Regions from separate parts of the Buttiauxella sp. JUb87 genome, predicted to be linked through region 1. Evidence: predicted binding sites of a transcription regulator. Region 1 holds the regulator's gene; each other region holds the start of a gene.
What was found. Region 1 encodes CRP, which controls carbon source genes, mostly activating them, when cyclic AMP is high. Its sites were predicted from a motif close to ATGTGANNNNNNTCACAT; they were not measured.

Region 1 (7,808 bases):
CAGATAAAGACAGCGCAACCAGCCAGTTCTTCCTCAACGTTGCAGACAATGCTTTCCTCGATCACGGCCAACGCGACTTCGGTTACGCGGTATTTGGTAAAGTTGTGAAAGGGATGGAAGTTGCCGATAAGATCTCTCAGGTACAGACGCATGATGTCGGTCCATATCAAAATGTTCCGTCAAAACCTGTAGTTATTCTCTCCGCAAAAGTCCTGCCGTAAAAAATTCCCGCGCGGGTATTCTCTACTCGCGCAATCTCCTCCTTCCAGCACTTCCACCGATTGCTGCTTATACTTGTGGCAAGAAAGGGTCATGTTAGGGAGGCACCATGGCAAAGAAACTTACCGACAAACAAAAGTCCCGCCTTTGGCAGCAACAGCGAAGCCGTTCATTTCAGGCCAGTTCCCGGCTGGATATTCTTGAGCCTCATGCGCAAGATGAGACTATCGCACAGCGCGTAGAAACGATTGAACTTGGCCCGCTGCATCGCGGATTACCCTGGTTGTGTGCCATCCATCAGCAGCTGTTTCAGGATGTTTTCGACTGGGCAGGCGAGATACGGGATGTTGATATTTCCAAAGGGGAGACACAGTTCTGTCATTTCGAGTACATCGAAAATGAAGGTAACGATCTGATGCAGGAAATGGAGGACGAACATTACCTGGTCGGGCTTTCGAGAACTGAGTTCGTTCAACGCCTGGCACATTTCTATTGTGAGATTAACGTACTTCACCCGTTTTTTGTTGGCAGTGGTCGTGCGCAGCGCGTTTTCTTCGAGCAGTTAGCGATTCATGCCGGTTATGTTCTGGACTGGAAGGACGTTGCTCCGCAAGCCTGGCAAGAAGCCAATCAGGCTGGAGCGCTGGGTGAGCTGGCAGCGCTGACGGAGATTTTCACTAAAGTGGTGAGTGAAGCGTGCGAAAGCGAATAGAATAGTGCGGTTCTTTTTACTCCGGAGCCGCGATGCTACTGCTTATCGACAATTACGACTCATTCACCTGGAACCTTTATCAGTACTTTTGCGAATTAGGCGCGGAAGTAGTGGTGAAACGTAACGATGAGCTGACCCTTTCTGAAATCAGCGCGTTGGTACCTGAAAAACTGGTTATCTCTCCCGGACCTTGCACGCCAACTGAAGCGGGCATATCCCTTGCGGCGATTACTCACTTCGCCGGAAAGCTACCGATCCTCGGCGTTTGCCTTGGACACCAGGCGATTGCACAGGCATTTGGTGCAACCATTGTCCGTGCCGAAAAAGTGATGCACGGTAAAACCTCGGCTATCACCCATAACAATACTGGTGTTTTCAGCGGCCTGAACAACCCTCTGACCGTGACGCGTTATCACTCTTTGGTTATCGACCCGCCATCGTTACCTGAGTGTTTTGAAGTGACAGCGTGGACGGATAAACACGAAATTATGGGTATTCGTCATCGCGAACTGGCGCTGGAGGGTGTGCAGTTTCACCCGGAAAGTATTCTCAGCGAGCAGGGGCATCAACTGTTAGCCAATTTCCTGAAGTATTGATTTTTTATTGCCAATAAATGATTTTTTATGCATATTTCATGATTATATTTTCACGTGTCTCTCATGAAGTTTTTATGCGTAAAAAGGGGATAGGCAATAAATGGCAACTGAACAATCCGCAATTACCCGCGCAACTTTCGATGAAGTGATTCTGCCGATTTATGCACCGGCTGAATTTATCCCGGTAAAAGGTCAGGGAAGCCGCGTTTGGGATCAACAAGGGAAAGAGTATGTTGATTTCGCGGGCGGCATCGCAGTCACGGCGCTGGGTCACTGCCATCCCACGCTTGTTGAAGCGTTAAAAAGCCAGGGCGAAAAGCTATGGCATACCAGCAATGTTTTCACTAACGAACCTGCGTTGCGCCTCGGGCGTAAGCTGATTGATGCCACTTTTGCTGAGCGCGTGCTGTTTATGAACTCCGGCACCGAAGCGAATGAAACCGCCTTTAAACTGGCGCGTTATTACGCTTCTACACGCCATAGCCCTTACAAAACCAAAATTATCGCCTTCCATAACGCCTTCCACGGTCGCTCGCTGTTTACCGTTTCTGTTGGTGGTCAGCCAAAATATTCCGACGGATTTGGCCCGAAACCCGCCGATATTATCCATGTCCCGTTTAACGATTTACATGCAGTAAAAGCGGTGATGGACGATCACACCTGCGCGGTGGTGGTGGAGCCAATTCAGGGCGAGGGCGGCGTAACGGCGGCGACACCAGAATTCCTGCAAGGCTTGCGTGCCTTGTGCGATGAGCACAAAGCGTTGTTGGTATTCGATGAAGTTCAGTGCGGCATGGGGCGTATCGGCGAGTTGTTCGCGTATATGCATTACGGCGTGACGCCAGATATTTTGACCAGCGCTAAAGCGCTCGGCGGCGGTTTTCCGGTGAGTGTTATGCTGACGACGCAGGAAATAGCGTCTGCATTCCATGTCGGCACCCACGGTTCCACTTACGGCGGAAACCCGCTGGCGTGTGCGGTGGCAGGGGCAGCATTTGATGTTATCAACACGCCGGAAGTGTTGAATGGCGTTACGGAAAAACGCCAGCTGTTCGTCAAGCATTTGCAGCACATTGACGAGCAGTATGATGTGTTCAGCGATATTCGCGGCATGGGTTTGCTGATTGGCGCTGAGCTGAAACCGCAATACCAAGGCCGTGCACGTGAATTCCTGCATGCCGCTGCTCTGGAAGGGGTGATGGTGTTGAATGCCGGTCCTGATGTTATGCGCTTCGCGCCAGCCTTGATTGTTGAAAATGCCGATATTGATGAAGGTATGGCGCGCTTTGCAAAAGCAGTGGCGAAGATCGTTAACGGATAGTCGTTAATCCGACCGCCGCAAGCGGTTCAGCCAGATACCATGATGTGGCCGCTGACGCCATGCAACCGAAGAAATAGTGTGCATGGTGCTGAGGTGGCCCAGAATCCGCTGTAAATGTTGCTCCATCGTGCTTAATGGCCCACTCGGAAGCCCTTCCAGTGGGTCAAGAATATTCGCGTCGTTAGTCTCACCTGGCCCATCATATTGCAGCCGCTGCTGGCATCGTTGCAGCGCAATTTCACACGACTGCAAATAGCGCTGGGCTAAATCCGGTGTCAGCATGTTGTGCTCGCGCGCAAGCGTAGTCATGGCGTTGATGTGCTCGACAATAAACTGGCTGTGCGTCACCCACAATTTCATATCTGCCAGGTAATGCGAGTTAAAACCGGGTTCCTGCATCGCCTGATTCAGTGAGTTAAACAGCGCATTATGGGCTTGATTGACCTTCATTCGTTGCCAGGCTAGCGGCGTGGGTTCGGGATCGTTGCTCAGAATCAGGCGAATCGCGTCCTGGTCTTTTTCAAGCGCGTCGTGGGCGTTCTGGCGCAACAAACCGCTTTGCCACTGCGGCCACAGCCAAACCATGCCGCCGAAGGCAATCAAACAGCCGAGCAGAGTATCAATCAAGCGCGGGACGATAAATTGCTCGGCGCTGAGTGTGAGCAGTTGCAGGGTATATACCGCCGTCACGGTAAAACCAATCGTCGCCCAGCCATAGCTCTGGCGAATAAACAAATAGCTGACCAGCGTAATGACCAGCATCGCGGCCAGGGCAATGCTTTGTGGGAAGTGAAAGTGCAGGGCGATACCCGCAATCGCCAGGCCAGCAATGGTCCCTGCCGAACGGTGCAGAATGCGTACCCGCGTGGCGCCGTAGCCGTTTTGCGTAACGAACATCACCGTCATTAAAATCCAGTAGGGTTTCGGCAGATGTAAAAATGCCCCGAAAAGACTGGCGATGGTTAGCATTACGCCTAGTCGGGCGGCGTTGCGCAGGGCGGCAGATTTCAACGACAAATAGCTTTTCAGTGCTGCCCACAGCGGTAAACGGCGCTGCCGGTCTTCCATTAAATCACGGGCGTACAGAGGGCGTTGGATGCGCAGCACGCGGGCGATACGGCTGAAGTGATAATGACAAAACTGCCCAACCGGGTTGTCCGGATTCTGGCGAGCAATTTTCTCGAGGGCTTCAATTTGTTTCTCCATCGTAAAACGCTGTGGGTAACGATGGTAGAGAATGTCATCGGCCAACACGCGCAAGCGTGCCGCAATGGTCTGCGCATTCCAGCGAATAACCGCTTCTGCATGGCTTTTCGCGACAAGTTTTTGCACCTCGGCAGGCTGGTGCAAACTGACGGAGATGTGCTCTTGCAAATCTAACGCTATCTGAAAAGAGCGTAACAAATGTTTGTAACCGTTCTGCTGATTTGCCGACAGCATATGCAGCTGTTGGTAGCAGATGGTGATCAGGTCTACGGCTTTTTGCTGGCGAGCCAGCAGTGGAGGCAGCGCTGTTTCGGGATCAGCATGTTGTGTCAGCATGCCGTATTTGGCTTCACAGTACTCCGCCAATTGGCGATAGAGCAGGCTTAACGTTTCGCGCAGCGGCTGCTCACGCCACATCCAGAACCAAAACCAGTTAAAGACTCCGTACCAAATCGTGCCGGAGACATATAACACCATCGGCTTCCAGATAGGCATATTGCCGGCCATGCTTAGCGTAAAGATGGCCGCAATCAGCGATGCCGGAAGCAAACGTGCGTGCAGGGCGCTGATTTCAGCGGTGACGCCCAACAAGAGCGCCATCACCATAAGAATGATGGGCAATGGGACCGCGGTGTAGAGCAGCAAAAGCTGCATGATTAAACTGCTGGTCGCAAAAAGAGTGCCGCCAACAATCAGGCGTTTAAAAAAACGCTTATGGGGTGTATCCAGACCAGCAATGTTGCAACAAGCGGGCACTAACGAGAAAAGCAGACCTAACTGCAAATTCCCCAGTAGTAAACCGATCCCCACAGGAAGGCACAGCACCAGCGTTTGCCGCAGTGCATAGTTAACTTCAGGGTGATAGATTAATCTTCTCCACATATGCTTGTCATACTTTGTGTTGCAGGTGTTTGGATTTTAAAGACAAAAAAAGGCGTGTCCATAAAGCAACACGCCTTTTTTGAAACGGAAATTAACGAGTGCCGTAAACGACGATCGTTTTGCCGTGAGCGGAGATCAGGTTCTGATCTTCCAGCATTTTCAAGATACGACCGACAGTTTCACGAGAACAACCGACGATCTGACCAATTTCCTGACGGGTAATTTTAATCTGCATACCGTCTGGGTGAGTCATTGCATCAGGCTGTTTTGCCAGGTTCAACAGTGTCTGCGCGATACGACCAGTCACATCGAGGAATGCCAGGTTACCGACTTTCTCAGAAGTGACTTGCAGACGACGAGCCATCTGGGAAGAAAGACGCATCAGAATGTCTGGGTTTACCTGGATCAGCTGGCGGAATTTTTTATAGGAAATTTCAGCCACTTCACAGGCAGATTTAGCACGGACCCAGGCACTACGTTCCTGGCCTTCTTCGAACAGCCCTAACTCACCAATAAAGTCGCCCTGATTCAGATAGGAGAGGATCATTTCCTTGCCCTCTTCATCTTTGATCAGAACAGCTACAGAGCCCTTGACGATGTAATACAGCGTCTCTGCTTTTTCACCCTGGTGGATCAGTGTGCTCTTCGATGGATACTTATGAATGTGGCAATGGGACAAGAACCATTCGAGAGTCGGGTCTGTTTGCGGTTTGCCAAGCACCATGCGCGGTTATCCTCTGTTTATAACTGGCTACCAACGACAGGACGCTAAACATCCTGTCTGGCGTTGCAAGTATTAGAATATTCCCCACTTTGGGGAGATGGCATGCAAGTCATTCTTGCTGCCTGTAATTAGTGACGTCCTTTGCATCTATGCATTACGTCAATGTATCAATGTAGCATCCGGATTGTTTTAGCATAGCTTTTGGCAGGTGTCTCCTATTGTCTCGTTTCAGCATGACGTAGGTCGCCTTCCGTTGCCAGTTTTGCTGCATCCGCGTACTCTGGAAGGTAATTTTTTCAATGGGAGAAGCAACATGCAGGCACGTGTGAAATGGGTTGAAGGGTTAACTTTCCTTGGTGAATCCGCTTCAGGACACCAGATTCTGATGGACGGTAATTCTGGCGATAAAGCACCGAGCCCGATGGAAATGGTACTGATGGCTGCCGGGGGTTGCAGTGCAATCGACGTGGTTTCTATTTTGCAAAAAGGCCGCTACGACGTCACTGACTGCGAAGTGAAATTGACCTCTGAGCGTCGCGAAGAAGCTCCTCGTCTTTTTACTCACATCAATCTGCATTTCATCGTGACAGGCAAAGAGCTAAAAGATAACGCGGTTTCCCGCGCGGTTGATTTATCTGCTGAGAAGTATTGCTCTGTTGCACTGATGCTGGAAAAAGCCGTAAATATCACGCACAGCTACGAAGTCATTGAAGGCTAGTGTGCAAAACAGGGCGGTTACTCGCCGCCCTGAATATTGATATTTCGTCCTTCTGCCAGACGCTTCACTAACGGCGTCATGATCAACTCCATCGCCAGCCCCATTTTGCCGCCCGGTACCACTATTGTATTGATGTGGGAAATGAATGAGCCTTGCAACATGGCGAGCAAGTACGGGAAATCGATGTCATCCAGCCCGCGAAAATGAATCACCACAAAACTTTCATCCAGCGATGGAATTCCGCGTGCAGCAAACGGGTTAGAGGTATCTACAGTCGGGACACGCTGGAAGTTAATGTGCGTGCGTGAAAATTGTGGCGTGATGTAATTGATGTAGTCGTCCATTGAGCGCACCACTGAATCCATCACCGCTTCCCGGGAATGCCCACGTTCGCTGGTATCACGCACCAGTTTTTGAATCCATTCCAGGTTGACAATCGGCACTACGCCAACCAGCAAGTCGACGGCATTCGCCACATCGTGCTGTGGGGTGACGACTCCACCATGCAATCCTTCATAGAACAACACATCGGTCGGTTCAGGCAGCGATTGCCATGGTGTAAACGTCCCAGGAATTTGGTTCCAGGGGACGGCTTCGTCATAGGTATGAAGATACTTACGCGATTTACCTTGCCCGGTTTTTCCGTACTCGATAAACGTTTGTTCCAGCAGGCCGAAGTCATTCGCTTCCGGACCGAAGTAACTGATATGGCGGCCTAAGTCGCGTGCTTTACGAATAGCCATATCCATTTCAGGACGCGTGAAACGATGGAAGCTGTCACCTTCAACTTCGGCAGCGCGCAGGTTGAGTTGCTGGAATATTTTGCGGAAGGCAAGGCTGGTGGTGGTCGTTCCCGCGCCGCTGGAACCTGTTACGGCAATAACCGGATGTTTGGCTGACATAAGGCAACAACTCCATGGGTAATCACAAGTGTGTGTTCGTAAGGGCTGGCCCTCACCCTAACCCTCTCCCCCTGGAGAGGAGACTGTCCGGATTTCGCTTTGGTTCTTCCCCTTCTCCCTCAGGGATAGGGCTGGGGTGAGTGTGGTTTTACTATGCAGTATAGAATAAACGCTTAGCCGCGAAGCTGCCCGCGAGCCATGATATTCACCGTTTCGTGAAGCTCCGACCATACCAGCACAGCCTCGCCACTTTGTAGCTGGCGCTTAACATCGGCCACTTTTTGCTCCAGCGAACGCTCTTGTTCACCATAATCGGTACCTTCACGTAATACAAAGGATTCAATCAGATTATCAAGCGTTTCGGGGGGGAGATCTTGCCAGGGAATCATCATAATGACGGGTCCAAAAATTTAGACAACCACTGCGGGATGCGTTGCTCAAGCCACATTTCCGGACGCCGTAGCGTGCCACCAACAAATCCAACATGCCCACCATAGCGCGTCAGTTGATACTCAATATTGGCAGGCA
Region 2 (7,808 bases), 580 kb from region 1:
CCGGAAGAGTGGCAGTTACCGAGGTAACCTGGCAGGTTTGCGCGCTCGACCAGTTTATCCAGCAATTCTTGCGGGAAGCTGTTTTGGGTATCGGAGAAGTAGCCCCACTCGAACAGCACAGGAACACCGGCGATTTCCCAGTGGCCTGACGGAGTGTCTTTACCAGACGAAAGTTCATGCGCCCAACCGTATGCACCGATAACTTCTGCGTTACCGTCCATGCCCGCCGGGATTTTACCGGTAGAACCTTCAGCCGCTTTCACCAGACCCAGGCGAGTCAGGTTAGGCAAATGCAGTGGCCCTTTACGGCCTTTGTCGGCTTCGCCATTTGCACAAGCTTGCGCGATATGGCCGAAGGTATCAGAGCCAACGTCGCCAAAGCGGTCAGCATCTTCAGTCGCGCCAATGCCGAAAGAGTCCAGCACCATAATAAATGCACGTTTCATAATTTCTCCTGCGTCGTTGCGCCTGAAACGCCCGAGAGCGTTTCAAAAAGTGATCAGATCAGTATGCCAGCATTTAGCTAATACGGCGATAAACGTCTGGCGTTTTAGCCGGTGCCGTATCGTTAACTTTAATTGCCGCTTTAACCGCACGAGCCGCTTCTTGCCACTGACTTTCGCTTGCAGCGTGAATCACCGCTAACGGGCGAGAAATCTCAACGCTATCGCCCAGGCGCACCATATCGGTGAAGCCGACGCTGTAATCCAGGGAATCAGAAGCCTGACGACGACCGCCGCCCATCGCTACCACCGCCATACCTAGCGCGCGGGTGTCCATTTCGGAGATGAAGCCATTTTTATCTGCATAAACCGCTTTGCTCAGCACGGCGGTTGGCAGGTACTTCGCATAGTTTTCGACGAAGTCTGTCGGGCCTTTTTGCGCCGCAACCATGCGACCAAACACTTCAGCCGCTTTACCGTTATCGAGCACCGCTTGCAGTTTCTGGCGGGCTTCGGCGTCATCTTTTGCCAGATTGCCGGAAAGTAACATTTCCACGCACAGCGCCATGGTGACTTCATGCAGGCGCGGGTTGCGGTATTCGCCGGTCAGGAATTGCACCGCTTCGCGAACTTCAACCGCATTACCTGCGCTGGAGGCCAGCACCTGGTTCATGTCGGTCAGCAGCGCAGTGGTTTTAACGCCTGCGCCATTTGCCACGCCAACAATCGCTTCGGCGAGCAATTCAGAAAGCTCATAAGTCGGCATAAATGCACCGCTGCCGACTTTCACGTCCATCACCAGCGCATCCAGGCCTTCGGCCAGTTTCTTCGCCAGAATGGAAGCGGTAATCAGCGGGATGGAGTCTACGGTCGCGGTAATGTCACGCGTGGCGTAGAAGCGTTTGTCCGCCGGAGCAAGCGAGTTTGTCTGGCCGATAATTGCCACGCCGACGTTTTTAATAATGTCGCGGAAACGGTTATCGTCCGGGAAAATATCAAATCCAGGGATTGCTTCGAGTTTATCGAGCGTACCACCGGTATGGCCTAAACCACGGCCAGAAATCATTGGGATGTAACCGCCACATGCCGCCACCATTGGGCCAAGCATTAATGAAGTCACATCACCGACACCGCCCGTTGAGTGTTTATCAACGATTGGGCCGTTCAGATTGAGGCTCTTCCAGTCCAGCACGGTTCCTGAATCTCGCATCGCCATGGTCAGAGATACGCGTTCCGGCATAGTCATGTCGTGGAAGAAAATGGTCATTGCCAGTGCTGCAATCTGCCCTTCAGAGATAGTGTTATCCCGAATACCATTGATGAAGAAACGAATTTCCTCATCGCTTAGCGCATGACCATCACGTTTTTTACGAATAATTTCTTGAGCGAGGAACAAGGTAACCCCCTGAATTCATCAGGTGAAATGCGGCGGGGAAACCGCCGCAAGGAAGAGATTAGTAGCCGCTTGCGCTTTTGCCGTCACCGTGACCCAGCGTTTTTAACAGGCTCGCGAGCAGGCTGGACGCACCAAAACGGTAGTGACGGGAATCAGCCCAGTCAGCACCAAACAGTTCATCCGCGATAGACAGGAACAGCGCCGCATCTTCAGCAGTACGCACGCCACCGGCTGGTTTGAAACCAACGGTTTTCTCAACGCCCATATCACGGATCACTTCCATCATGATGCGAGCGCTTTCCGGCGTGGCATTGACCGGTACTTTACCGGTAGAGGTTTTGATGAAATCAGCACCGGCTTTGATAGAAATTTCCGACGCTTTACGAATCAGGGCTTCTTCTTTCAGCTCGCCGGTTTCGATGATCACTTTCAGCAAAACGTTTGCCGCAGCACAGGCTTCTTTACAGGCTTTAACCAGGTCAAAACCCACTTGTTCGTTACCCGCGATCAGCGCGCGGTATGGGAACACCACATCAACTTCGTCGGCACCGTAAGCGATAGCCGCGCGGGTTTCAGCCAGCGCAATTTCGATGTCGTCGTTGCCGTGTGGGAAGTTGGTCACGGTAGCAATGCGGATCTCAGGAGTGCCCTGGGCATTCAGAGTTTTACGAGCAATTGGGATGAAACGAGGATAAATGCAGATCGCCGCAGTATTACCTACCGCTGTTTTGGCCTGATGACAAAGTGCTACCACTTTTTCATTGGTGTCATCGTCGTTCAGGGTAGTCAGGTCCATCAATTTCAGGGCACGCAGACTGCTTGCAGTTAAATCGGTCATAACACTCTCCAACAAAAGATATAGAAGTCTCTGGCTTCGAAACTCAACACGTTGGAGCGGACTTGGTTCCTTGAAGAGCAGAGGTAACACGGGTCACCGTCACGTTGAGATCCTTCTCACCGCACATCATATGTAGCAATGTTATAATTATAACATTCACCATCTTGATAATATTGTGTCTCGCTTCACAAAAGCCAAAGGAGAAATTACATGCTTTGTACAGTATATGTGATTTAACAAGGTTAGATAGAGTAAAAATGTGATTCAAATATAAAAAAATGGCCGGCAAAAGTGCCGACCATTGATTTCACAGGGATGTTATAATTTTAACATCACCTTTTTATAATGACAGGAACACCCCGGCAATTGTCGCACTCATCAGGTTAGACAAGGTACCTGCTGCTACAGCCTTCAGGCCAAGCTGAGCAATATCGTGACGGCGGTTTGGAGCCATGCTTCCCAGGCCACCAATCAGGATAGCGATAGAGGAAAGGTTAGCAAAACCACACAGCGCGAAGGAAATAATGGCTTTGGTGTGATCTGAAAGAACTTGCAGGCCTGCTGCCGCAACGGTGGCGTCATCTTTCAGGTATTCCCCGAAGTTCAGGTAGGCGACAAATTCGTTGATGATCAGTTTTTGGCCGATGAAGGAACCCGCAACGTTAGCTTCGCTCCATGGCACACCGATAACCCACGCCAGCGGTGAGAACACCCAACCAAGGATCAGTTCCATCGACAGTTGCGGGTAGTTAAACAACCAGCCGCCAATGCCAGAAAGCATCCCGTTCAGTAAGGCAATCAGAGCCACAAACGCCAGCAACATTGCGCCTACGTTTAGAGCCAACTGCATACCCGAAGCTGCACCTGATGCCGCAGCATCCAGCACGTTCGCTGGGCGATCTGGATCGTTTTTCATCGATTCCAGCTCTGGTGCATCGTTTGGTGTTTCTGTTTCAGGCAGGATGATTTTTGCAAACAGTAAACCGCCGGGTGCCGCCATGAAGGATGCTGCAATCAGATATTCTAGCGGTACGCCCATTTGTGCGTAACCGGCCAACACGGAACCTGCCACGGATGCCAAACCACCACACATGACGGCGAAAAGTTCTGAACGCGTCATGGTCGCGATATAAGGACGGACCACCAGCGGAGCTTCAGTCTGGCCAACAAAGATGTTGGCTGTCGCAGACAGGGATTCAGTGCGAGAGGTTTTCAGCAACTTACGCAGGCCGCCGCCGAGAACACGAATCACTAACTGCATGATGCCCAAGTAGTAAAGCACTGCAATCAGTGAGGAAAAGAAGACAATAATTGGCAGAACGCGCAGGGCAAATACAAAGCCGCCGCCGCCAAAGACTTCGAACATTTTGTCCGAAACCAGGCCACCAAACAGGAAGGAAATACCGGCGTTACCGTAAGCGATAACGTTAGCGACACCTTCAGACATGGCCAACAGAACTTTACGACCGACCGGAACATACAGGATAAGAGCACCGATGCCGACCTGGATAATCCATGCGCCCAGAACAGTGCGAAGATTTATCGCTTTGCGATGACTGGAAAGTAAAACGGCGATCAGCAGCAGAACGATCATGCCGATCAATCCCATGAAGAGTTGCATACAGAATCCCTGTGTATTAGTTGATAAAAGTGAAAGCGAGCTAAAAACCGACAACTGGCGGGATTATAGCGGCAGGGAAGCCAGCAAATGGAACGGCAATCACGTATTTATACACATTCATGGAAACGTTTATCTTATAAGGTGAGCTGGATCACATTTTGTTACTGACTATTTCAGATTGAATAATTCATTGCAGTTATGAATGAAAGTATTTGCGATAACATCCGCAGGTTCAGAACGGAGAGAACAAAGGGTTTGAAAAACCTCAACAATGCGTTCCGGACGATTAGCCTGTCCTTGCCAGCCATTGAGTGGCATATCGGGAGCATCCGTTTCCAGCACCAACGCGCTGAGCGGTAGTTGCGCCATCACATCGCGCGTTTTGCTGGCTCGCGGATAGGTTATGGTTCCCCCCACTCCAATCTTGTAGCCCAATGCCACAAAACGTTCAGCCTGTTGCAGGCTGCCCGAAAAACCATGCACCACACCGGCTCGCGGTAAATCGTGGCGTTTTAAATGGGCAGCGAGTTTGTCGTGGGTACGACGTGAATGAAGGATGACCGGCAAATCATAACGTTTTGCCAGCTTTAACTGCGCATCGAGCATCGCTTCTTGTTTCTCAAAAAGCGGATTATCCATATAGAGATCAAGACCGATCTCGCCAATTGCCACAAGCTTTTTCGGACGTTGTTGCAGATGATGTTCCAGCAACGCCAGTGACGCATCCTGGTGTTTGTGAATCACAATCGGGTGCAAGCCCAGCGCGGCATACAACGGCGGATAATTGTCGGCCAGAGCCAGAACGACACCAAAGCGCTCGGCTTCAATGGCCGGAACGATAATTTTTTCGACACCCGCTTGTGCAGCAAGCGCCAGACTACTGGCTTCGTTATTGCTAAACGGCGGGAAGTCGAAGTGACAATGCGTATCGTAAAAAGTCATTGTCACGCCGTACCTTCATTATTAAAGGTGGAATCGTTCGCCTCTGGGGTTTCAATCACCGCCTGAGATAAAGGCTCATGCGTCACGATTCCCGGCGCCACCACAACCGGGCCTGGCACGATAATACGCGGATGATGGCGTTTTATCGGCGGTTGAGCCGCCAGCAGTTTACCCACGGTAGCAAGGAAATAGCGCCCGCATAAACGGCCCGTTTTATAGTCCGTATTCAGCGCGGGCATTCGGCTGCCAAGCGCCATGCTCATCAGTGGCTTCGGCGGATAGATTTCGAAAATACGCAGTTTGCCCGGTGGCTTTTCAATAAAATTCTGTATCTCACGATAACTTGCCTCGTGATGTTTCACCAAATGGAGCAACGGTTGCAGGCTGCTATCGCCAAGCCAGCGCTCCATGCGTTTAAACCATTCAGGCGTGTAATACATTTGCGAAGGAACAGTACGGATAACCACCAACGTATCAGCCCCCAGGCGCACGGCTTCGCGAACCGGAATCGCATCGCTTATTCCACCATCCTGATAACCGATGCCATCAATCTCTACCCCGCTACGGTAAAAACCCGGGATGGCGCTGGAGGCTTTGAGGATATTCAGCCAACTTGTGCTGTTCGGCGAAAAGTAACCTGGGGTGTAATCATCACTGCGACAGGCGCACATATAGAACGCTTTACCGGACTCAAACAGTTTTTCCGCGCTCGACATTGAGAGCGGAATTTTTGACGATGTGGCCTCAACCAGCCAGTCGAGATCGATAAGATGCCCGCCACGCACAAAGCGCAGAGGATCAAAAAATTCACGGGTCGTGGTAAAACGGGTGATCACTCTTCTGGCATAACCAGGCTGGTGACAAACATAAGCGGAAAGGTTTTGCGCACCCGCGGAGGTGCCTAAGAAGAGATCGAACGGGTTGAAGTTAGCGCGCATAAACTCGTCCAGCACGCCGGCTGTAAATATCCCACGCTGCCCGCCACCTTCACAAATAATGGCGAGTTTTCCTGGACGAAACGTTGGAAGCGCAAGCGGCGCAATGTTGCCGAGCGTTACGGGTATTCTTTGTCCCACCCTGCTTTCCTTAATCTAAAGGATATTTATTATTGGTTATTTGTTAGTCGCTTAAAAACGCGAGAGCCAGTCTAAATAGACTGGCTCTCTGGTCTGTCTCTAATGGTTATAGCACGTAAAAATCGCTATGGGCGTTTTCGGCCCATAAACAGGCTAACCAGGAACAGAATAATACCTACCACAAAGACAATTTTTGCAGCACCTGCCGCAGTACCCGCAAGAGTACCAAAACCCAGAGCTGCTGCAATCAACGCAATGACCAGAAAAATAATGCCCCAACGAAACATAAGCCTCTCCTTAACCATAGTGAACCCGAATCGCTTCTGGATGGGTGCGGGATGCGCACTCATTGGCGATATTTGGTATTGATGTTGCTTACTTGGTTACTGACTCCCCCGGCATAACCAGAGGAGAAAGTTTCGATTGATCGGTTACTTCACTTTCAGGTCGTTTTTGACGCTTTTAACGCCATCAACTGCTTTGGCAACACTTTCAGCCCGCTCGGACTGCGCGCTTGATTCCACAGTACCCGATAGCTGGACTACACCTTCGGTGGTTTCAACTTTCACATGGCGCGAAGGCACGATGTCGTCTGCTAAAAGTTTAGCTTTAATTTCGCTGGTGGTAGCAGTATCGCCTGCATAACCGCTGACTGATTTATCGGCCCCGTCACGCACATGCAGTTTGTCGCTGACAGAAGAGACCCCTTCCACGCCTTTGGCAACTGTTACGGCCTGCTCAGCCTGCGCCTGGCTTTCAACGAACCCACTTAACGTGACGATTTTTTTGTCGGTTTTCACTGAGATATCGGTACTTTTAATATCTTTGTGATCGACCAGGGCGGCTTTCACTTTCGCAGTGATAGCGCTGTCATCCATGAAATTACCGACGTCTTTTACGGAGCTATCAATTTTTTCGCCTGCTGTGTCCGCTGTCGATTCGGTTTTGTTAAGCATCTTGTCTTCTGCTAAAGCGCTACCGCTTGCCAGCACAGAGCCAAGAACAACAGCTAACAGAGTTTTAGAAATCTTAGTCGTAGTCATAGTCATCGATTAATTCCTATAGTTTTGCTCACAATTTGAGCACAAGCCTTAACGTAACGGCTTTCCTTAAACCTCAGGCCAAGTGTTACGGCCCAAAAATTTTCCGTTCAGTTTTTAATAACGCCAACAAAAATTAGAGTGGATGAACCCGCCAGAAAGCTTCGTTTACATGGCATATTCGACCAACCAATTTGTCACTGGTTTGTTAAATATAGACAACAATCACAGATTTGCATGGTGTGAATGGAGGAACGTAAGGAAAATGCAGGAAATTAAGAACAATCCGTAAGGGATTAATAAGACGGGAAAAGTAGCAGGACGCGACGACTGCCGCGCCCTGAGAGGGGATTAGTGCTCGCGAGTTTTACGGAACGTCACTTCCGGGTAACGATCTTGCGTCAGGTTCAAGTTCACCATGGTTGGAGCGATATAAGCGAGGTTGTCGCCGC
Region 3 (7,808 bases), on a different contig from region 1:
CTCGACTTGCCCGTGCCAGTGGCTGGATTCCATATAGTGCGGCCGACGCAGCTCAATATCCATGCGCTGATATTCAGAATAAAGTGCCAACGGGCTACGCGTTTCACGGTCGGTACTGTTACACATATGTGGATCAGGCGGTAGGCGGCCAGTGTTGATGTTCATCATTCTCTCCGGTTCCTGAATTATCATAAATTGTGGCACATATCCGAATGAAGTCTCCCCCTCACATTGATATTCCTTATAAATCTATGCCCGTATTCTCTTCTTTATTGGCAAATTATTCCCATAAACTCATATTACAGCGAACGAAAGAGTAAATATGAGCTTGTGGGAATTCTCTGCAGGGAAGATGGAGGAGAAGTCTTTACTGACATGCCACTCTGATTCTGTTTAACAACACCACGGAGAATTACCATGTCAGTGTCAGTTCCTAAAATTACCTTCATCGGTGCGGGCTCCACCATATTTGTGAAGAATATCCTTGGGGATGTCTTCCATCGCCCAGCACTGAAATCTGCCCATATCGCTCTGATGGATATTAATCCCACCCGGCTGGAGGAATCGCACATCGTTGTGCGCAAGCTGATGGATTCGGCTGAAGCCTACGGCAAGATTAGCTGCCATACCGATCAGAAAAGTGCCCTTGAGGGGGCTGACTTTGTGGTGGTAGCCTTCCAGATCGGCGGCTACGAGCCCTGTACCGTCACTGATTTTGACGTCTGTAAACGCTTTGGCCTGGAGCAAACCATAGCTGACACCCTCGGCCCTGGCGGCATTATGCGTGCACTGCGAACCATCCCGCATTTGTGGCAAATCTGCGAAGACATGCTGGAAGTCTGTCCTGATGCCACGATGCTGAATTACGTCAACCCAATGGCAATGAATACCTGGGCGATGTACGCACGTTATCCGCAAATCAAACAAGTGGGTTTATGCCATTCCGTTCAAGGTACCGCGGCAGAGTTGGCCCGCGATTTGGATATCGACCCTGCTACATTGCGTTATCGTTGTGCTGGGATTAACCACATGGCGTTTTATCTTTCTCTGGAGAAAAAAAATACCGATGGGGAATACATCAGTATCTATCCTGAGTTGCTGAATGCTTACGAGTCCGGGCAAGCGCCAAAGCCAAACGCTCACAGTAATCCTCGCTGTGAGAATATTGTCCGCTATGAGATGTTCAAAAAGCTGGGTTATTTTGTGACAGAATCCTCAGAGCATTTTGCTGAATACACACCGTGGTTTATCAAGCCTGGCCGCGAGGATTTAATTGAACGTTATAAAGTGCCGCTGGATGAGTATCCAAAACGCTGTGTCGAGCAGCTAGCAACCTGGCGCAAGGAGCTCGAAGAGTACAAAACAGCTGAAAAAATAACGATTAAACCGTCTAAAGAGTACGCCAGCACTATTATGAATGCTCTATGGACCGGTGAGCCGAGCGTTATTTATGGCAACGTACGCAATGACAAACTTATCGATAACCTTCCGCAAGGATGCTGCGTAGAAGTCCCTTGCCTTGTCGATGCTAACGGCATTCAACCCACCAGAATTGGCACACTCCCCTCGCATCTGGCCGCATTAATGCAGACTAACGTGAATGTGCAAACGTTACTGACAGAAGCCATCCTGACCGAAAACCGTGATCGCGTTTATCACGCCACGATGTTAGACCCCCATACTTCTGCCGTCCTTAGTATTGAAGAGATTTACGCATTGGTCGATGCCCTGATTGAGGCACATGGCAATTGGTTGCCAGAGTGGCTGCACCGCTAATCATCGCGAACGCCGGGTTATATGCCCGGCATATGTGTGACTAATAACAGAGGTGGGCGCTGGTAACAGTACCCTTGAACCCTATGAGCATATCGATTGCAACAAAACTCAGTTACGGATTTGGAGCGTTTGGTAAAGATTTCGCTATTGGTATTGTTTACATGTATCTGATGTATTACTACACCGATATCATCGGCTTATCGGTGGGGGTGGTTGGTACATTATTTCTGGTCGCCAGAATTTGGGATGCGATCAATGACCCCATTATGGGCTGGATAGTCAATAACACGCGTACGCGTTGGGGAAAGTTTAAACCATGGATTTTGATAGGCACGATAACCAACTCCGTGGTGTTGTTCTTATTATTCAGCGCGCACCAGTTTGAAGGTACAACCCAATTAGTGTTTGTCTGTGTCACCTATATTTTATGGGGTATGACATACACGATTATGGATATCCCGTTCTGGTCACTGGTTCCCACCATTACGCTGGATAAACGCGAACGTGAACAACTGGTTCCTTTCCCAAGGTTTTTTGCCAGCCTCTCGGGGTTTGTTACCGCCGGTATTACCCTACCGTTTGTGAAGTATGTCGGCGGGGCTGACCGCGGATTTGGTTTCCAGATGTTTACCCTGATCTTGATAGCCTTCTTTATTGCCTCGACTATTGTCACATTACGCTATGTCAAAGAGGTCTATTCATCGGACAACGACACCACTACCGAGAATAGCCGGCTGACATTAAAAACCATTGTCGGGCTTATTTATAAAAACGATCAGCTTTCGTGCCTGTTAGGTATGGCTTTGGCCTACAATATTGCCGCCAATACCATTACCGGCTTCGCGATTTATTATTTTACTTATGTAATTGGCAATGCCGACCTCTTCCCGTATTACATGTCTTACGCCGGTGCGGCAAACCTGCTCACGCTAATCCTGTTCCCTCGCCTGGTGAAAGCATTATCCCGGCGCGTTTTATGGACTTGTGCCTCAACGTTACCCATTCTCGGTTGTTGCGTACTACTGTGGATTGCCCTGGTGGGTTATCACAATATCTGGATGATTTCACTGGCTGGGGTACTACTCAATGTTGGCAGTGCACTGTTCTGGGTACTGCAGGTCATTATGGTGGCGGATACCGTCGATTATGGTGAATATAAGCTCAACGTACGCTGTGAAAGCATCGCCTACTCAGTACAAACGATGGTAGTAAAAGGTGGCTCGGCATTTGCTGCGCTGTTGATTTCCATTGTGCTTGGCATTATTGGTTATGTGCCAAATGTCGTTCAAAGCGAAAGTACGCTCATCGGCATGCAATTCATCATGATTGCTCTGCCTGCAGTGTTCTATCTCATCACCCTGGCTTTCTATTTCCGTTTCTACAAACTTAACGGCGATATGCTGCGTAAGATCCAAATCCATGTGCTGGATAAATATCGTAAAAAACCCGAGTTCATGACGCCAGAACCACAGAGGGCAAAAGTTAGCAATGTGGTCAACGCATCAGAAGCAAAGGTGTAAAATGCAGTAAGGTAAAAACGTAATGCCAGCCACATTAGGTGGCTGGCATTACAAGCAATTCAATCTCCTCCACAGTGGCCTTTCAAATCGTTGACCACGCCGCCAATCGCATCTTCTCGCCCCCACAAATCCGCATGACCATAGCCCATTCTCCTGATGAAAGGGGATTCCTTATGGCAAATCAGAAGCAGTAAACCCTCTTATCTCCCCTTTCAGTTCACCATTAAACTTTCCATTTAAAATTAAATTACCTTTCAAATTAACAGATTTATGTTTCACAATGAGATCTAAATAACATACATGAAGGTTTCAAAGTGATTATTATGAGCTGCCACTGACCGCAGAGTGAGCATTTACCCTTCAGGAGATAACAATGATCGACATGATTACCCATGGAGCTGAATGGTTTATTGGCCTGTTTCAAAAAGGGGGAGAAGTTTTTACCGGCATGGTGACCGGTATTCTTCCGCTGCTAATAAGCCTGCTGGTGATAATGAACGCGTTAATTAATTTCATCGGCCAGCATCGCATCGAACGAATGGCGCAGCGCTGTGCCGGAAACCCGGTTTCCCGTTACCTGTTACTGCCTTGCATCGGTACGTTTGTGTTCTGCAACCCGATGACGCTAAGCCTGGGGCGCTTTATGCCGGAGAAATACAAACCGAGCTATTACGCCGCCGCTTCATACAGTTGCCACTCAATGAATGGCCTTTTCCCTCACATCAATCCAGGCGAGCTATTTGTGTACCTCGGGATCGCCAGCGGGCTGACCACACTTGGTTTGCCGCTGGGTCCACTCGCGGTGAGCTACCTGCTTGTCGGTCTGATCACTAACTTCTTCCGTGGCTGGATAACCGACCTCACGACCTCGATCTTCGAGAAGAAAATGGGTATCGAACTGGAACGCCAGGTGCGACTTTAAGGAAAAATCATGACGCAACTTATTCGTATTGAGAAAGGCCAGGGCGGCTGGGGCGGCCCGCTGATTCTGCCGGTCGAACCCGGAAAAAAAATCGTCTACATCACCGCAGGGACTCGCCCGGCGATTATCGACAAACTCAGTGAAATGACGGGCTGGCAAGCGGTAGACGGCTTTAAAGAAGGCGAGCCGCCGGAAGCAGAAATCGCTGTGGCGGTGATCGACTGTGGCGGAACATTGCGCTGCGGGTTGTACCCGAAACGCCGCATCCCGACCATTAATATCCATGCCACCGGCAAGTCCGGGCCAATGGCGCAGTACATCGTTGAAGATATTTACGTTTCCGGTGTGCGCGAAGAAAACATTAGCTGGCAAGCAGATGAAACGCAGTCCGTCGCGAAAACGCCGGTTCGTGAGTACGACACCAGTAAGAAAATAACGGAACAAAGCGATGGATTGCTGGCAAAAGTCGGCATGGGCATGGGCTCTGCCGTAGCGGTGCTGTTTCAGGCCGGGCGCGACACCATCGATACCGTTTTAAAAACCATCCTGCCGTTTATGGCGTTTGTCTCAGCGCTTATCGGCATCATCATGGCTTCAGGATTAGGCGACTGGATTGCTCACGGCCTGGCTCCGCTGGCCAACAATCCCGTCGGACTGATAACCCTGGCGCTGATTTGTTCATTCCCGCTGCTCTCACCTTTCCTCGGCCCAGGGGCGGTTATCGCACAGGTTATCGGGGTGCTGATTGGCGTACAAATTGGCCTCGGTCACATTCCACCACATCTGGCGCTCCCCGCGCTGTTTGCCATCAATGCGCAAGCAGCCTGTGACTTCATCCCGGTGGGCCTCTCTCTGGCTGAAGCCCGACAAGACACGGTGCGCGTCGGCGTGCCATCGGTATTAGTCGGCCGCTTTTTAACGGGCGCGCCAACCGTGCTCATCGCCTGGCTCGTGTCCGGTTTTATCTATCAATAAGGTGGATTATGCGAACTATTTATCAAACGACTATCACGTACATCGGCCAGTCCGCCCGCGAAGCGCTGGATGACAACATGCTGATCACTTTTAGCGAAGGCGCGCCAGCAGATATTCAGGACTTCTGTTTTATTCACTGCCACGGCGCATTGAGCGGCACGCTTGAACCCGGTATCGGTTTTGAACTGAACGGGCAGCATTACGATGTCACCGCAGTTGGCGACGTCGCTCAACAAAATTTACAGGAACTGGGGCATATCACCCTGCGTTTCGACGGTGAAGCGCAGGCGGAATACCCGGGTACCGTCCATGTTAACGGGCCACTACCTCACAACATTGAAACGGGCTGCCAGTTGAAGTTTTTAGTCTAAGCACATTAAAGGAGTAGAGCATGAACCAAGTTGCCGTTGTCATTGGGGGAGGACAAACCCTCGGAGCGTTTCTCGCCCATGGGCTTGCGAAGGAAGGTTATAAAATTGCCGTGGTAGATATCCAAAGCGAAAAAGCGGCCCGCGTCGCCCAGGAAATTAACGACCAGTACGGTGCTGGCATGGCCTGGGGATTTGGCGCTGATGCCACCAGCGAACAGAGCGTAACCGCGCTCGCCAACGGAGTAGACGAGATTTTCGGCCAGGTGAATTTGCTGGTCTATAGCGCCGGAATTGCCAAAGCGGCATTTATTGGTGATTTCGCGTTGGGCGATTTTGACCGTTCGTTGCAGGTCAATCTGGTGGGATATTTTCTGTGCGCCAAAGCGTTTTCAGCATTGATGATCCGCGACGGCGTACATGGCCGCATCATCCAAATTAACTCTAAATCCGGGAAAGTGGGCAGCAAACATAATTCCGGCTACAGCGCGGCAAAGTTCGGCGGCGTAGGGCTGACACAATCACTGGCACTGGATTTAGCAGAGTACGGCATTACCGTGCATGCCTTGATGCTGGGCAACCTGTTGAAATCGCCAATGTTTCAATCATTACTCCCGCAATATGCCGAGAAACTGGGCATTGCGGCGGATGAAGTCGAGCAATATTACATCGACAAAGTCCCGCTCAAGCGTGGCTGCGACTATCAGGATGTGCTGAATACGCTGCTGTTTTATGCCAGTGATAAAGCATCGTACTGCACCGGGCAATCAATCAACATTACCGGCGGGCAGGTGATGTTTTAAACCCACGGGTGGATAGCCGTATGACTGCAAACGCGCTATTCACCTTCCTAACGAGAGAAATCTATGATTAACGCACTCATCGCAATCGCTGTAATCGCCTGGCTGAGCCAACTGGTTTTGGGTGGCTGGCAAATACGCCATTTCAATCGTGCATTCGACCAGTTATGCCAGAAAGGAGCCGTAGGTATCGGGCGTTCTGGCGGGCGTTTTAAGCCTCGGGTGGTCATTGCACTGGCATTCGATGAACAACAAAACATCTGTGACAGTTTGATGATGAAAGGCATCACTATTTTTGCCAGACCCTTACCGTTGTCACAACTACATGGGATAAATCGAAAGAAATTGCAACCTGATGTGATCTTCCCCCATGATCAAAACTGTCAGAATGCTCTATCATTAGCGATTAAAGTGAAACATGGATAATTTCGTTTCGAACGCTTATTGCTTGCGAAATTATCAAACTAAAATTTAGCGCAAGGTAATAAGAGCTTATGAAACCACGCCATCGGCAGGCCGCAATCCTGGAGTATCTGCAAAAACAAGGGAAAAGTTCCGTTGACGATCTCGCTCAATATTTTGCCACCACCGGTACCACGATCCGTAAAGATCTGGTGCTGCTGGAAAACGCAGGCACGGTTATCCGTACCTATGGCGGCGTAGTACTGAACAAGGACGAACCGGATCCCCCCATTGACCACAAGACCTTAATCAACACCCATAAAAAACAACAAATCGCGGATGTGGCAGTAACATTCATCCATGATGGTGATTCGATTATTCTTGATGCCGGCAGCACGGTGCTGCAAATGGTTCCGTTATTACAGCGCTTTAATAACATCACCGTCATGACCAACAGCCTGCATATTGTTAATGCGCTTTCAGAACTGGATAACGAGCAAACTATCCTGATGCCTGGCGGCACCTTCCGCAAAAAATCAGCCTCTTTCCATGGCCAACTGGCCGAAACCGCTTTTGAACAATTCAGCTTCGATAAACTTTTTATGGGCACCGATGGCATCGATCTGAATGCCGGTGTTACCACATTTAATGAGGTTTACACCGTCAGTAAAGCGATGTGCAACGCAGCGCGTCAGGTGATTTTAATGGCTGACTCATCAAAATTTGGTCGCAAAAGCCCGAACATTGTTTGTGGGCTGGACAGTGTCCACACCATTATTACCGACAGCGGCATCAGCGAGGAGTTTTTGACGGCTTTGCAGGAAAAGGGAATCAACGTGATTATCACAGAGGAAAAACATGACTGAACGAATGATACTCATCGCGCGAGAAACACTGGAGTTAGAACTGTACGAAGCCAGCCGTTTATCTGACAGACTGGGCGAACAATTTGTTAACGCAGCTCGTGCGGTGCTTGCCTGCGAAGGTAAAGTGATTGTCTCAGGTATGGGTAAATCCGGGCATATTGGTAAAAAAATAGCCGCCA
Region 4 (7,808 bases), on a different contig from region 1:
ATACAGCAGTGGTGCGCGCTGGCCCCATACGGTGGTGTAATCTTTATCCAGTAAGTTTTCGATGCTGAAGCTGAGTTTACCCACGGGTAACGCATAGCTACCAATAAAGTCGATAGTGTTGTAACCGTTGATTTTATTGTCGCTGGCATCAGTCAAATCAAACGTCTGCTGGCTTTGAACACGCAGGCTCCATGGATCTGGCGCCCAGCCAACGTAGGCGGTGGCTTTCGATGGGCTGGCGTAAATCACGTCCCATTTCTGCCATTTTCCGTCAACTTTGGTTTCGGATTTCAGCACGTTGAAGTTAATCCCGGTGCTCCAGGTTGAATCCGGAATGAAGTAATCCACCGCACCTTCAACACCGTAAATACGACGCTTATCATCCTGAACATTGATGGTCATATCTGCACGGTTGATGGCGATAGATTTGTCGGACAACGAGTAATACGCCGCAATCTGGCTGCGCAGGCTATCACCGGTATAGCGCCAGCCTAACTCATAAGAATCGACCTTAATGCCCTGAAGTTTTGACTGCCCAACGTTAACGCTGTTCACGAGCTGGTAATGGCCATTAACCAGGCGGTAAGTCCCGTTGCCGTAATATTTGCCAGGATCAGGCAATTCAACGCCTTGCGAGAAGTTGAACCACGCTTGTTGGCGCTCGGTAATGTGCATCAGTAAGCCAGCATTGAATAACGCGTTGTCGTAATCGGTGCTGCCACCAGGGATGGCATCGGCCGATTTTGCGATACCGTTCGCAATACCTTGCTGCTGAGTAAACCCAACAAAGTCATCAACTTTATTCTCGGTCCACTGGTAGCGCACACCGCCGCTTACGGTAAACAGGTCGTTGATGTCATAGCTGGTTTGCAAGAACGGCGCGAGGTTAGTAATGGTGTAGCCAGGGTAGCGACCGGTGGTGTAAATGCTTTGGTTATTCAGGCCACCTGAGGCGTTCGCTTTTGCTAAATCAAAGAACATTTGGTTCGAGGTAAAGCTCTCGTGATCGGCGTCCACACCATAGGTAATCTGCCAGCCGTCGAGCGGTTGGCTGGTCATTGCCAGTTTCGCACCGTACTGATCGGTATCTTGTTGCGAGGCGGAGAAACTGGTGACTGTGTTACGTGTCAGCGTCGGGAACGGATAGAACGTCAGGGACTCATCGCGATAATAAATCTGCCCCACCAATTCCTGCCCGAGGAAATCGCTGTTGGAATATTGCAGGCTAATGAGATGGCGCTCGGTGCCAGGAATACGGTCTGAATTAAGCTGGTCACTGACATACGCCTTGCCATTGCCGGTTACCGCCGAGAAATTATTCCCTAAATCCAGGCCGTAATCATCATCACCCTGGCTTTTGTAATACTGTGTCACCAGTTGCAGCTGTTGGGTTTCATCAATATTTAATGTGCCCGTACCCATGACATCCAGACGGTCAGAATACTGCAAACCGGTCTGTGTATTGTCGAGCAGGGTTTGGTCGCCGTTGCCGTCATACCAGCCACCAAATTTTTGATACGCCACCGATAAACGCCCTGATGCATGATCGTTACCGCCAGAAATCGCGCCTGCGACGCGCTCGTCGTGATCTTTGCTACTGTTGAAACCTGATTTAATCCCGCTTTCAAATTCCAGCTGTGTTTCAGGCTGGCCTTTCTTCGTCACGATATTAATCAAGCCGCCGGTACTGCCGCCGCCATACAGTGATGTCGCACCGGAGATCACTTCAATATGCTCGATGTTAAACGGGTCAATGGAATCTAGCTGGCGGCTATCGGTACGGGACGAGTTCATGCGCACGCCATCCACTAACACCACGATAGAGCGGCCACGCATATTCATGCCGTAGTTGGTGCGGCTTTGGCTGCTGACATCCAGACCGGGAATTAACTGTGCAAGTGCGTCTTTCAGCTCCTTTCCTCCCTGAATCTGCTGTTCAAGCTCAGCGCCTTCTATGACCCAGGTGGTCTGTGCCATTTCAGCCACAGTACGGTGTGTACGGTTGGCAGAAACCAGAATGTTTTCTTCGGAAGTTTGCTGCGCGACAGCCGGAGCCATCATCGCCAGAAGCAACGGGTTAAGCACCCAGCGCGCGTTTTTATGCATCATCATCATTCCTTAGATGGAAAATATTAACATTTATAAATGTTTTGAAATAAGAACGAGCTGGATTTTGCCGATAACGGTTCTCATTATCAATCTCAATTGATAGTATTTCTCAAATTAATCTCATGAATAATCACATGATTTCTGTGGTTTACTTTTTGTGGATGTAGCCGGAGACGGCAGAGGAGTCGAAATGGCAGGGGGGCAAGGCTATCGATTGTTTAATGTGCAGCTAGTGCATAAATCACAAGTTTCACCTTCGTTGTTGAGCCTGGTGTTTGGCGGTCCGGACATTGCAAACATGAAATGTGATGCACCCGATCAGCGCATCAAAATGCTTTTTCCGTCAGAGGACGGTTCAATCCCAACGTTGCCAGAGCAAGCACAGTGGTATCAGCTACTGCAAGAATTGCCCAAAGAGAAGCGGCCGATTGTGCGCACTTATACCTTGCGCCACGTCGATGCTGCGCGCCAGGAAGTGACGGTTGAATTCGTCAGCCATGGTACCGAAGGCCCGGCTTCTGCGTGGGCGATTGCCGCTGAAGCTGGCGACAAAATACAAATTGTCGCCCCGAATGCTGCTTATTCTGGTGACAGTGGTGGATATGAATGGACGCCGCCTCAGGGCCTGCGTCAGGCACTGATTATTGCCGATGAAACCGCATTGCCTGCGGCACGAGGCATTCTTGAACTGCTGGCGACGCAGCCAAATCCACCACAAATACAGGCATTTTTCGAGGTGCCAGAGCAGGGCGATTGTGTGGATTTAAGCGCATATAGCTTTGCCAGCATTCACTGGTTGCCGCGTAAAACCTCTAACGCGAGACACGGGGAGTGCTTGCTAAAAGCAGTCAGAGCCGACGCACAACTGCCTAAAACGGCGGGCGTTGCTGAAACGGTCAATGAGGAAGCCGAAGGTGAATTACTGTGGGATAAAGCCACGACCGCCAGCAATACGTTTTATGGCTGGGTTGCGGCAGAGTCGACGGTGGTGAAAATGCTGCGGCGATATTTGATAGGAGAATGTGGCGTGAACCATGATGCTATCAACTTTATGGCTTACTGGAGTAAAGGGCGGCAACGGTAAAGCAGTGTTTTAGCTAAGGCGGATAAGTTTGCGTTATCCGCCTTTGCGCAGTTTAAACTTTCTTCAATTCTGGCAGCAGCCGCATCGTGGTATTCACTATCTGCAACAGCTCTTCATAACTGGCATTTTCACGCGCACTGACTGACATCCCCTGAACGATACAACACAGATACTTCGCCAGTTTTCGGACACAGCTTTCAGACGGAATCTCGCCTCTTGCCTGGCGTTTGCTCAGAAAACGTATCAGCGTTTCTTCCTGCATGGCATGGCGGGCTTTGATCACGGCTGAAATATCATCCGAAGAGGTCGCCAGCACTGATGAAGTACAGATGATAAAGCAGCCCGCAGGTGTGTCTTTGTCGGTGAAAAGTTTCGCAACATGAGACAGATAATCTTCCAGAGCCTCTTCGAGACTGCGTTCTTCGCAGAATAAACACGCTTCGTGTTTTTGCGCAAAACGGGCGATATAACGATCCAGCACGGCGCGAAATAACCCCTCTTTATTGGTGAATTCGGCGTACAGCGTCGGGGCTTTCGCGCCGGTAGCTTCCACTAAATGCGCCATAGAAGTGGCTTCGTAGCCGTGTTGCCAGAACAAAGCCATGGCCTTGTCGAGTGCTGCTTCCCTGTCAAACACCTTCGGACGGCCACGGCTTTTTTTGATGCAACTTATATCAGATGACATATGTGCCGTTTAACCTTTGTCTGTTTAATGAACGATCATTATAAAAATAATAACACTCAGTAGCTATAGGCATTTAGGATAAAAATAAATTAATCCTATCGTAATGAAAAATAGTATGTTTATAAAATAATTAACGAGCGTTATAAAAATAATTTGACGTGTGATGAAGATCACGTTTATGATTTACCTATCGATCGTTAAGTAAATAACTTAACGACCTTACAAATCATCTGCTCAAGGTAAAAAATCATGAAAAACGTTAAAACTCTCATCGCTGCTGTGGTTCTTAGTTCAATCTCTTTCGCAAGCTTTGCCGCTGTTGAAGTTCAGGCAACACCAAATGGCCAACAGAAAGTCGGTACCATCACGGCAACTGGGGGGACAAACCTGGGTTCTCTGGAAGATCAACTGGCAGAAAAAGCAGATCAAATGGGTGCAAGCTCATACCGTATTACTTCAGTCACCGGTCCAAACACTTTGCACGGTACCGCGGTTATTTATAAATAAGACGCTGCCCTCTGAGCATTAACTCCGAATCTAAAAAAAAGGCCCTGTTGGAAAACAGGGCCTCAGATTGCTGACAAAGGGTGATAAATGTGTTTTGTAGGGTGGCTAAGCGTTAGCGTCATCCACCATTTACGCCAGTGGTGTCGGATGACGCTGCGCTTATCCGACCTACGAAGAAGTTTGTCATCAGTCTCAGACCCTGTTGAAAACCAGGGCCTCAGATTGCTGACAAAGGGTGATAAATGTGTTTTGTAGGGTGGATAAGCGTTAGCGTCATCCACCATTTACGCCCGTTGTGTCGGATGACGCTGCGCTTATCCGACCTACGAAGAAGTTTGTCATCAGTCTCGGGCCCTGTTGAAAACCAGGGCCTCAGATTGCTGACAAAGGGTGATAAATGTGTTTTGTAGGGTGGATAAGCGTTAGCGTCATCCACCATTTACGCCAGTGGTGTCGGATGACGCTGCGCTTATCCGACCTACGAAGAAGTTTGTCATCAGTCTCAGGCCCTGTTGAAACACAGGGCCTTTTCTATTGGGGAAAATCTAAATTTCGGTCGTTGTCGCAGGGTCTGCATTGACCATTACCGGCATGCCAGAACGGTGCTGCATGGCTTTTTCCATCACCACCGCGTCCGTTTCTGGTGCGGACTGGAACTGTTTCATCTGCTCATTGAGCACAATCGGCAGCACTTGCGGATTGTCATTAATATCTTTCGACAGCGGCTGATGGACTTCAACTAAACGGCTGCCGTCGGGTTCAATTGAGGTCTTAATCGCGGTATTAATGATGCGCACCTGCGTCCCGACCGGCATCTCTTTATACAGAGCTTTGATGTCGCCATCGCGCAGACGAATACAGCCAGAACTGACGCGCATACCGATACCAAAATCAGCATTTGTGCCGTGTAACAAGTAGACCCCGCCATAGGCCGCAAGGCGAATCGCATGGTGGCCCATCGGGTTATCCGGGCCGGCAGGCACTACCGCCGGGAGTTTAATGCCATTTGCCAGGTAGCGTGCGCGAATATTGGCGGTTGGTGTCCAGGTTGGGTTGGCGCGTTTGTCTGAAACGGTTGTCACCATGGTTGGCGTCACGGTATCTCCACCGAGTTGGCCAATACCAATCGGGTAAACGGTCACGCTGTTTTTTCCTGCCGGATAATAATAAACACGCAATTCAGCCAGGTTGAGTACCAACCCCTGGCGTGGTGCATCAGGTAACAGCATTTGGCGCGGAATTGTCAGCACACTTCCAGCGCGAGGGACATAAGGGTCAACCCCAGGGTTTGCCTGGAGCAAAGCCAGGAAGCCGACATTGTATTTTTTCGCAATCTCTTCCAGCGAACCGCCGTCATCCTTCACGACATGGAAAAAGTTCTTGCCGATTAATCGGCTTCCTTCTGGTGGCAAAGGATAAGAGTTGGCTACTGCCTGAAATGAGACCAGCGTTGCGCTAACCAGCATGATCGACGCCAGCCAGCGAACGACGCGTGCTTTGCGAGATGATGAAATGCTCTGAGAGGTAATCACAATAAACCCTATGAATAGTATGCATGTTATAAAAAGGTTAATTGATGATTATGACGGGAGTGCGTGTAGGGAAGTCCTGGCGGATTGAAAGGATGTGTAAATGTTACAAAGAGAGTGCCTTAGATAGAAAGCTCTAAGGCACTGCTGGCAGATTAAGCCGCTGCGTTCTGCGCGAGCTGCTGCATAAAGTTACGCACCCATTCCATCCGGGCTTTGCGGTCGGCGAGATCTTCAATAAATTTCAGGCGAGTTGGCCCATCCAGACGGTAGTGCTGAGGCTGTTTTTGCAGCAAGCCAATCAGCCAAACCGGATTGACATGGTTCTTCTCGGCAAACTCAATCACGCCACCTTTTTCGTTGCCTTCAATTTTACGCACCCCGAGTTTCTGCGCCTGCTGGCGCAACGCGGCAATATCCAGCAGGTTACGTGCGGGATCCGGCAGCAGGCCAAAGCGGTCAATTAACTCGACTTTTAACTCGTCCAGTTCATGCCCGGTTTTTGCACTGGCAATGCGTTTATAGAATGACAGTCGGGTATTGACGTCCGGGATAAAATCATCAGGCAACAGGGCAGGCATGCGCAGTTCAACTTCGGTCTGGCTGCTGGTCAAATCTTCCAGTGACGGCTCGCGGCCATCTTTAAGCGCATCGACCGCATTTTCCAGCATCTCCATATACAGCGAGAAACCGATGGTTTCCATCGAGCCGCTTTGGCCTTCGCCAAGTAACTCACCCGCACCACGAATCTCCAGGTCATGAGTCGCAAGCGCAAAACCGGCACCTAAATCTTCGAGAGAAGCGATAGCCTCCAGGCGTTTCTGTGCGTCGGTGGTCATTGCTTTTGGGTGCGGGGTTAACAACCATGCGTAAGCCTGGTGATGCGAACGCCCGACGCGGCCACGTAACTGGTGTAACTGCGCAAGGCCGAAATGATCGGCACGTTCGATGATAATGGTATTGGCAGTCGGAATATCGATACCCGTTTCAATAATCGTGGTACACACCAACACGTTAAAACGCTGGTGGTGGAAGTCGTTCATCACTCGTTCCAGTTCGCGTTCACGCATTTGCCCGTGACCAATGGTGATACGTGCTTCAGGCACTAATACCGCGAGGCGGTCTGCCGCCTTCTGGATGTTTTCCACATCGTTATAAAGATAGTAAACCTGGCCGCCACGCAGCACTTCACGCAGTATGGCTTCACGGACGACCAGTTCATCGTACTGGCGAACGAAGGTTTTCACCGCCAGGCGGCGTGCCGGAGGGGTGGCGATAATCGACAAATCGCGCATTCCGCTCATTGCCATATTCAGCGTGCGTGGAATCGGTGTTGCAGTTAGCGTCAGGATGTCGACATCGGCGCGCATCGCTTTAATCCGTTCTTTATGGCGCACGCCAAAACGATGCTCTTCATCGACAATCAGCAGGCCGAGATCTTTCATCTTCACATCATTTTGCAGCAGCTTATGGGTGCCGATAAGAATATCGACTTTCCCTTCGCTGGCTTCCTGCAGAATTTGCGCTTGCTCTTTGGCCGTGCGGAAACGCGATAACATTTCGATACGCACAGGCCAGTTGGCGAAGCGGTCACGGAAGTTATCCAGATGCTGTTGAGCGAGCAGGGTGGTCGGCACTAACACAGCAACTTGTTTGTGGTTTTCCACCGCGAGGAAGGCGGCGCGCATCGCCACTTCGGTTTTACCAAAGCCCACATCACCGCACACCAGTCTGTCCATTGCCAGCGGCTGGCACATGTCGCTCAATACCGCATTAATAGCCTGGGCCTGATCCGGTGTGGTTTCAAACGGGAAAGCATCACAGAACAGCTGATACTGTTCGCGGTCATGCTTAAACGCAAAACCTTGTTTTGCGGCACGCTGCGCATAAATAT

Region 2: deoC (deoxyribose-phosphate aldolase) is a predicted target of CRP. The motif match lies at 2,816-2,833, and genes of this name have one in related genera.
Region 3: EC843_RS19035 (PTS glucitol/sorbitol transporter subunit IIC) is a predicted target of CRP. The motif match lies at 3,577-3,594, and genes of this name have one in related genera.
Region 4: bhsA (multiple stress resistance protein BhsA) is a predicted target of CRP. The motif match lies at 4,037-4,054, and genes of this name have one in related genera.

The regions. Positions count from the first base shown of each region.
Region 1 is NZ_SNVY01000002.1:44,556-52,363, reverse strand. It holds gene ppiA (peptidylprolyl isomerase A) at 1-221, shown strand, start outside; gene EC843_RS08645 (putative adenosine monophosphate-protein transferase Fic) at 329-931, shown strand; gene pabA (aminodeoxychorismate synthase component 2) at 964-1,527, shown strand; gene EC843_RS08635 (aspartate aminotransferase family protein) at 1,628-2,848, shown strand; gene EC843_RS08630 (YccS/YhfK family putative transporter) at 2,852-4,936, opposite strand; gene crp (cAMP-activated global transcriptional regulator CRP) at 5,028-5,660, opposite strand; gene EC843_RS08620 (OsmC family protein) at 5,974-6,378, shown strand; gene EC843_RS08615 (phosphoribulokinase) at 6,396-7,280, opposite strand; gene EC843_RS08610 (YheU family protein) at 7,454-7,672, opposite strand; gene EC843_RS08605 (hydrolase) at 7,669-7,808, opposite strand, start outside.
Region 2 is NZ_SNVY01000002.1:621,266-629,073, forward strand. It holds gene deoB (phosphopentomutase) at 1-446, opposite strand, end outside; gene deoA (thymidine phosphorylase) at 520-1,839, opposite strand; gene deoC (deoxyribose-phosphate aldolase) at 1,898-2,677, opposite strand; gene EC843_RS11070 (NupC/NupG family nucleoside CNT transporter) at 3,018-4,298, opposite strand; gene EC843_RS11075 (TatD family hydrolase) at 4,467-5,246, opposite strand; gene EC843_RS11080 (patatin family protein) at 5,243-6,316, opposite strand; gene EC843_RS11085 (DUF1328 domain-containing protein) at 6,442-6,603, opposite strand; gene osmY (molecular chaperone OsmY) at 6,748-7,365, opposite strand; gene prfC (peptide chain release factor 3) at 7,708-7,808, opposite strand, start outside.
Region 3 is NZ_SNVY01000007.1:3,675-11,482, reverse strand. It holds gene melR (transcriptional regulator MelR) at 1-168, opposite strand, end outside; gene EC843_RS19045 (alpha-glucosidase/alpha-galactosidase) at 418-1,776, shown strand; gene melB (melibiose:sodium transporter MelB) at 1,860-3,296, shown strand; gene EC843_RS19035 (PTS glucitol/sorbitol transporter subunit IIC) at 3,670-4,218, shown strand; gene EC843_RS19030 (PTS glucitol/sorbitol transporter subunit IIB) at 4,228-5,193, shown strand; gene srlB (PTS glucitol/sorbitol transporter subunit IIA) at 5,202-5,564, shown strand; gene srlD (sorbitol-6-phosphate dehydrogenase) at 5,585-6,364, shown strand; gene gutM (transcriptional regulator GutM) at 6,428-6,787, shown strand; gene EC843_RS19010 (DNA-binding transcriptional repressor) at 6,856-7,629, shown strand; gene gutQ (arabinose-5-phosphate isomerase GutQ) at 7,622-7,808, shown strand, end outside.
Region 4 is NZ_SNVY01000004.1:153,237-161,044, reverse strand. It holds gene iutA (ferric aerobactin receptor IutA) at 1-2,106, opposite strand, end outside; gene EC843_RS16625 (siderophore-interacting protein) at 2,300-3,193, shown strand; gene EC843_RS16620 (TetR/AcrR family transcriptional regulator) at 3,246-3,878, opposite strand; gene bhsA (multiple stress resistance protein BhsA) at 4,128-4,385, shown strand; gene EC843_RS16610 (L,D-transpeptidase family protein) at 4,931-5,851, opposite strand; gene mfd (transcription-repair coupling factor) at 6,070-7,808, opposite strand, start outside.